DNA from 2 places in the Variovorax sp. GW823-FHT04F07 genome. Region 1 is predicted to be linked to the other one. Evidence: riboswitches for the same ligand, from Rfam matches in the RefSeq annotation. Region 1 holds a riboswitch; the other holds the start of a gene.

Region 1 (3,394 bases):
TGTGCGTGCTGTGCGTGGCGACCGTGCTGGCCTTGCGGCTGCGCAACCGCACGGTGCAGGTGATGGCGGGCGAGGCTGCCGCGGTCTGAGTCCTCCCCCGCGCTCCTTGTGCACAGGGCACTGGGTGCTTCCCGCAGCGAAATCAAGGAGGAGCCGAAGGCGGGGGACATTCGCGGAGGGAAGCACCCGGTGTCCTGTGCACGCGCCCTGAACCACGGACCACCGAAATCCGTGGGCGATTCAACGCCGCACGCGCTCTCTTTCACTGCCAGAATCGACGCAAGCTTCGACGTCGAGCCTGACAGACAAGAAGAAGGAAAGAGAAGGACGCCATGCACCGAATCGTCGCCCAGGGCAGCAGCCTTGTCGCTGCCGGCTTGCTGGCCACCGCCGGTATCGCGGCCACGCCGGCCGCCGCGCCCGTTGCAGCCGTTGCACCAGCGGCCGCCCCCGCCAATCCCACCAATCCCACCAATCCCGTCACCCACCTCGCCGAAGTGGAAAGCGCCGTGCGCGCCTGGGCCGCCGCCTGGTCCGCGCGCGACGTGGAGCGCTACCTCGCAGCCTACGCGAGCGACTTCACCCCCGCGCGCGGCCAGACCCGCGAGCGCTGGGAGGCCGACCGGCGCGCCCGCATCACGGGCAAGTCGCGCATCAGCGTGGGCATCGAGGGGCTGGTGATCAGCGTCCAGGGCACCTCGGCCAGCGCGCAGTTCCGGCAGATTTACAGCGCCGACGCACTCACCGAGACCGACCGCAAGACGCTCGAGCTGCAGCGCGTGGGCCCGCGCTGGCTGATCCGCAAGGAGAGCGCGGGCAACTGACGCGCACCCCCTTGTCCCTGTAAGGCAAATGGTTCACGAAGATGTCACCACTTGCAACGATGCTGCAGCCTTCGACCTCCGAAAGCTGTGGCCGCCATGTTCCCCACCAAGACCGAGAAGGCACGCGACGAACTCCAGGCCGGGCAGCGCACGCTCAGTCAGCGTGAGCGCGCCTTGCTGCTCATGGCCGACGGCCGGCGCTCGCTGACCGACTTCAGCCCGCTGTTCCCCAGCCGCGTCGAGGCCGAGCAGGCGATCCAGGGGCTGATGCAGCGCGGCTACCTGCAGGTCGCGCGCCCGGTCGCGCCACCGCCCGCACCGGCCCCCACGCCCGTCCCCGCCGCCGAGCCGATCCAGGTCGCCACCTCGGCCGACAGCTTCGACGGCAAGCGCTCGCTGGCCACCACGCGCATGTTCCTGTTCGACATCTGCGAACGCATGTTCGTGCGCCGCGACCCGCGCTTCGCCAACCAGATGCGCGACGCCCTGCGCGAGGCGCGCGACCGCGAGGCCATGCTGACCATCGCCGCGCTGATGCTCTCCGAGATCGAGAAGGCCGCCGGCCCCGAGCGCGCCGACTCGCTGCGCGAGCGCATCGACAAGCTGCTGCCGCCGGCAGAAACCGTGCACTGAGCCGCCAGCCCCGGCCCCGCGATCCACTACACTCGCCGGGTCAGGAGAGAGCCCCGCGCGACGGGGCCGCCGAAGGCGCAGGGGTTCCCCGAACGCTCAGGCAAAAGGACTGACAAGACGCCGGCAACCACCGGCGTTTCCTTGCTGGAGAGAGGCCGTGGCATTGCACGCGGCCCACCGAAGGAGCAAACCCCGATCGTGGGGCGAATCTCTCAGGTAAAGCGGACAGCAGGGGTGGCCCGTGGCGTTGCAGCCATGGATTTCGACTGCCCCTTTGGAGTGCCCCGTGGCCGCTTCCTCCGCTTCCGACGCCCAACTTCTCAAGACCCCGCTGTACGACCTCCACGTCGAGTTGGGCGCCCGCATGGTGCCCTTCGCCGGCTACTCCATGCCCGTGCAGTACCCCGCCGGCCTCATGGCCGAGCACAAGCACACGCGCGACGCGGCCGGCCTGTTCGACATCTCGCACATGGGCCAGCTGCGCCTGGTCGGCCCTGACGCCGCCGCCGCGTTCGAAACCCTGATGCCCGTCGACGTGGTCGACCTGCCCGCCGGCAAGCAGCGCTACGGCCTGCTGCTGAACGACGAGGGCGGCATCCTCGACGACCTGATGTTCTTCAACGAAGGCAACGGTTCGCTCTTCGTGATCGTGAACGGCGCCTGCAAGGTGGCCGACATCGCCCACATCCAGGCCAGGATCGGCGCGCGCTGCCAGGTGCAGCCCCTGCCCGACCACGCGCTGCTGGCGCTGCAGGGCCCACAGGCCGCCGCCACGCTGGCACGCCTGTCGCCCGGCATCGAGCGCTTCGTGTTCATGACCGGCGGCGCGGTGCAGATCGGCGGCATCGCCGCCTTCGTCACCCGCAGCGGCTACACCGGCGAAGACGGCTTCGAGATTTCGGTGGCCGGCAAGGACGCCGACGCCCTCGCCCGCCTGCTGCTCGCACAGCCCGAGGTGAAGCCCGTCGGCCTGGGCGCGCGCAACTCGCTGCGGCTCGAAGCCGGCCTGTGCCTGTACGGCAACGACATCGACACCACCACCACCCCGGTCGAAGCCTCGCTCAACTGGGCGATCCAGAAAGTGCGCCGCGCCGGCGGCGCGCGCGAAGGCGGCTTCCCGGGCGCGGCCAAGGTGCTGGCCCAGCTGGCCGCCGTCGCCTCGGGCGCGGCCGGCCACACCGACCACAAGACGCTCACGCGCAAGCGGGTCGGCCTCGTGGCACTGGAACGCATCCCGGTGCGCGACGGCACGCTGCTGCAGTCGCTCGAAGGCCACGACATCGGCGCCGTCACCAGCGGCCTGCTCGGCCCCACGGCCGACCGCTGCGTGGCCATGGGCTACGTGGCCGCCGCCTTCGCCGAGCCCGGCACGCGCGTGCAGGCCATCGTGCGCGGCAAGCCGGTGCCGATGGAAGTCTCGACCATGCCCTTCGTGCCGACGCGCTACTACCGCGGCTGACCGACACTGAACCCCGCAGACCCGGCTAGGCTCTGCACCCCGATTCCATTTTTTCCACGAGGAGTTTTTTCATGAGCATCAAATACACCAAGGACCACGAATGGGTGGCGGCCGAAGGCGGCGCCGCCACCGTCGGCATCACCGTGCATGCGCAGGACGCGCTGGGCGACGTGGTGTTCGTCGACCTGCCTGAAGTGGGCAAGACCTTCGCGCAGGGCGAGGTCGCCGGTGTGGTCGAGTCGGTGAAGGCCGCCGCCGATGTGTTCATGCCCGTGTCGGGCGAGATCACCGAAGTCAACGAAGCGCTGCGCGCCGACCCGTCGCTGGCCAACAGCGACCCGCTGGCCGCCGGCTGGTTCTTCAAGGTCAAGCTGAGCGAGCCCGCGCAGCTCGACGCCCTGCTCGACGCCGCCAGCTACGACAAGTTCGCCGCCGAATCCTGATCCGCTGAACAGCAGCTTCCTCGCACCTTCGTTCC
Region 2 (3,394 bases), on a different contig from region 1:
AGCGCGCGTAGCCGTGCCACGTGGTCTCGCCGCCGGCGATGGCGTGGTACAGCCCGGCCTTGGTCGGGTCTTGCAAGGTGGCGCGGATGGCGTGCGCAGTGATGTCGGCCAGCAACTCAGCCCCGGTGGGGGCGCCGAACTGGTCGTCGATGACCGTGAGCTTGTCGCGCTCCTTGGCCAGGCGCAGCATGGTCTTGGCGAAGTTGCCGCCGCGTGCGGCGTACACCCAGCTGGTGCGAAAGATCAGGTGCTTCGCGCAATGCTGCGCCACCAGCTGCTCGCCTTCGAGCTTGGTCTGGCCGTACACGCTGAGCGGGCCGGTCGCGTCTTCTTCTTTCCAGGGCCTAGTGCCGCTGCCGTCGAAGACGTAGTCGGTGGAGTAATGCACCATCAGCGCGCCGATCTGCTGCGCCGCCTCGGCCACCACGCCGGGCGAGGTGGCGTTGAGCTTGCGCGCGAAGTCGGGCTCGCTCTCGGCCTTGTCGACGGCGGTGTGCGCGGCGGCATTGACGATGACGTCGGGGCGCACCGCCAGCACGGTTGCAGCCAGCTGCTCGGGACGGCTGAAGTCGGCGTGGAAGTCGGTGCTGTCGAAGTCCAGTGCGACCACTTCGCCGAGCGGCGCGAGGCTGCGCTGCAGCTCCCAGCCGACCTGTCCACCTTTGCCGAGCAGCAGCAACTTCATGCGGAAGCCTTTGCAGGCGCAGCGTCGTATTGCTTCTCGACCCATTCGCGGTACGCGCCGCTTTGCACGTTGCGCACCCACTCGCCGTTGGCGAGGTACCACTGGACGGTCTTGCGGATGCCGGTGTCGAAGGTCTCGGCGGGCTTCCAGCCGAGTTCGGCCTCGAGCTTGCGTGCATCGATGGCGTAGCGACGGTCGTGGCCCGGGCGGTCCGTGACGTAGGTGATCTGCTCCTTGTACGGCTTGCCGTCGGCGCGGGGGCTCAGTTCGTCGAGCAGCGCACACACGGTGTTGACGATCTCGATGTTGGGCTTCTCGTTCCAGCCGCCGACGTTGTAGGTCTCGCCGAGCTTGCCGGCCTCGAGCACGCGGCGGATGGCGCTGCAGTGGTCCTTCACGTAGAGCCAGTCGCGCACCTGCATGCCGTCGCCGTACACGGGCAGGTTCTTGCCGGCCAGTGCGTTGACGATCATCAGCGGGATCAGCTTCTCGGGGAAGTGGAACGGGCCGTAGTTGTTCGAGCAGTTGGTGGTGACCACCGGCAGGCCGTAGGTGTGATGCCAGGCGCGCACGAGGTGGTCGCTGGCGGCCTTGCTGGCCGAGTACGGGCTGTTGGGCTCGTACTTGTTCTCTTCGGTGAAGGCCGGGTCGGTCTTGGAGAGCGAGCCGTAGACCTCGTCGGTCGACACATGCAGGAAACGGAAGGCCGCCTTCTGGTCGGCCGGCAGGGCGTTCCAGTAGCCGCGCACCGATTCGAGCAGGCGGAAGGTGCCGAGCACATTGGTCTGCACGAAGTCTTCCGGGCCGTGGATCGAACGATCCACATGCGATTCCGCGGCAAAGTTCACAACGGCACGGGGTTTGTGCTCGGCCAGCAGGCGATCGAGCAGCGCGCTGTCGCCGATGTCGCCTTGCACGAAGACATGGTTCGCGTTGCCCTTGAGCGACGCGAGGGTCTCGAGGTTGCCCGCGTAGGTCAGCTTGTCGAGGTTCACGACGGGCTCGTTGCCCTGCGCGATCCAGTCGAGCACGAAATTGGCGCCAATGAAGCCTGCGCCGCCGGTAACCAGGATCATGGAGTCCCCTGCATGTAGAAAAAAGTTTGCTTTACCAAAAATCAACATTCAATTATCCCATCGGTGTGAAGTGCCGATGTACAGGGCTTGGCCGGCTTGCGGGGCCCGCCTACAATCGCCAACAATTGCAGGAGAGCGGGCTTCCACGGAGGCCCTACCGAAGGCGCAAACTCCCATAAACGCTCAGGTCGGCCCGACGAAATTCCAGGCAACGCCCAGGAACTTCGGCAAGGGGTCAGTACTGCACTCATCGATACAGCCGTCTGGAGAGCCGCCACGCCATGTGGCGCACCGAAGGAGCAAACCCGCTGCGGGTGCAGCAGGGTGAATCTCTCAGGTACCGAGGACAGGGGGAGCGGCAACTTGGACATCGGTCGTCCGGTTGCTTGCTATTTTTTCAATAGCACTCCACGCCCGCCGTTCAAGCGCTGCAAACTCAAAGGTACTTGCAATGCGTGTGATCGTTCTTGGCGCCGGCCTGCTCGGCGTGACTTCGGCCTACTACCTCCAGCAACTCGGCCACGAGGTGACCGTGATCGACCGGCAGGCCACCCCGGCCGCCGAAACCAGCTTCGCCAACGGCGGCCAGATCTCGGTCAGCCATGCCGAACCGTGGGCCAATCCGAGCGCGCCGCTGAAGGTGCTGCAATGGCTCGGCAAGGAAGATGCGCCGCTGCTGTTTCGCATCCGCGCCGACATGCGCCAGTGGCTCTGGGGCCTGCAGTTCTTGCGCGAATGCACCCCCGCACGCACCCGCCACAACATCGAACAGATCGTTCGTCTCGGTACATACAGCCGGGAAATGTTGCAGCAATTGCGTCGAGACACGGGCCTGAACTATGACCAGCGCACGCAAGGCATCCTGCACTTCTATACGACGCAAAAAGAATTCGACGGTGCCCTCGCGCCCGCCGAGCAGATGCGTGCTCTGGGCTGCGAACGCCTGGTCATCTCGGCCGACGAGGCCATCAAGATCGAACCCGCCCTCGCCCACATCCGCCCCCAACTCGCCGGCGCCACCTACACCGCCGAAGACGAATCGGGCGACGCCAACCGCTTCGCGCGCGAACTCGTGAAGCTGGCCGAGGCGGCCGGCGTGAAGTTCCTCATGAGCCACACGGTGACCGCGCTGCGCGAAGCCGGCGGCAGCATCGACCACGTCGAGGCGACCGACAACGAAGGCCGCTTCCAGCGCATCCGCGGCGATGCCTTCGTGCTCGCGATGGGTTCGCTGAGTCCGTTGTACGCCGCGCCGCTGGGCATCCGCCTGCCGATCTACCCCGCCAAGGGCTACTCGGTGACGCTCCCCGTCAAGGACGCATCGAAGGCACACCAGGTCTCGCTCACGGACGACGAATACAAGCTGGTGTTCTCGCGCTACACGTCGGAGTCGGGCGACCGCCTGCGCATCGCCGGCACGGCCGAGCTCAACGGCTACGACCGCGACCTGAACCGCGTGCGCTGCGAAGCCATCGTGCGGCGCGTCGAAGAACTCTTCCCCGGCGCCGGCGACACCGAACGCGCGCAGTTCTGGACCGGCCTGCGTCCGGCCACGCCGAGCAACGTGCCGCTGATCGGCAAGACCAAGCTGCCGAACCTGTTCCTCAACACCGGCCACGGCACGCTCGGCTGG

The links. Region 1 has a riboswitch for glycine ahead of gcvT (glycine cleavage system aminomethyltransferase GcvT). Riboswitches for the same ligand answer to the same signal wherever they lie in the genome.
Region 2: it holds a riboswitch for glycine, as region 1 does, so the genes downstream of both, AC1RAA_RS22225 (D-amino acid dehydrogenase) here and gcvT (glycine cleavage system aminomethyltransferase GcvT) in region 1, are expected to answer to the same signal.

Annotation. Positions count from the first base shown of each region.
Region 1 covers NZ_JBXAIG010000001.1:226,493-229,886, reverse strand. The annotation lists gene AC1RAA_RS01085 (MFS transporter) at 1-89, shown strand, start outside; gene AC1RAA_RS01080 (L,D-transpeptidase Cds6 family protein) at 333-824, shown strand; gene AC1RAA_RS01075 (hypothetical protein) at 921-1,457, shown strand; glycine riboswitch at 1,489-1,579, shown strand; glycine riboswitch at 1,592-1,696, shown strand; gene gcvT (glycine cleavage system aminomethyltransferase GcvT) at 1,744-2,916, shown strand; gene gcvH (glycine cleavage system protein GcvH) at 2,988-3,359, shown strand.
Region 2 covers NZ_JBXAIG010000005.1:86,341-89,734, reverse strand. The annotation lists gene rfbD (dTDP-4-dehydrorhamnose reductase) at 1-685, opposite strand, end outside; gene rfbB (dTDP-glucose 4,6-dehydratase) at 682-1,761, opposite strand; glycine riboswitch at 1,880-1,970, shown strand; glycine riboswitch at 2,015-2,121, shown strand; gene AC1RAA_RS22225 (D-amino acid dehydrogenase) at 2,213-3,394, shown strand, end outside.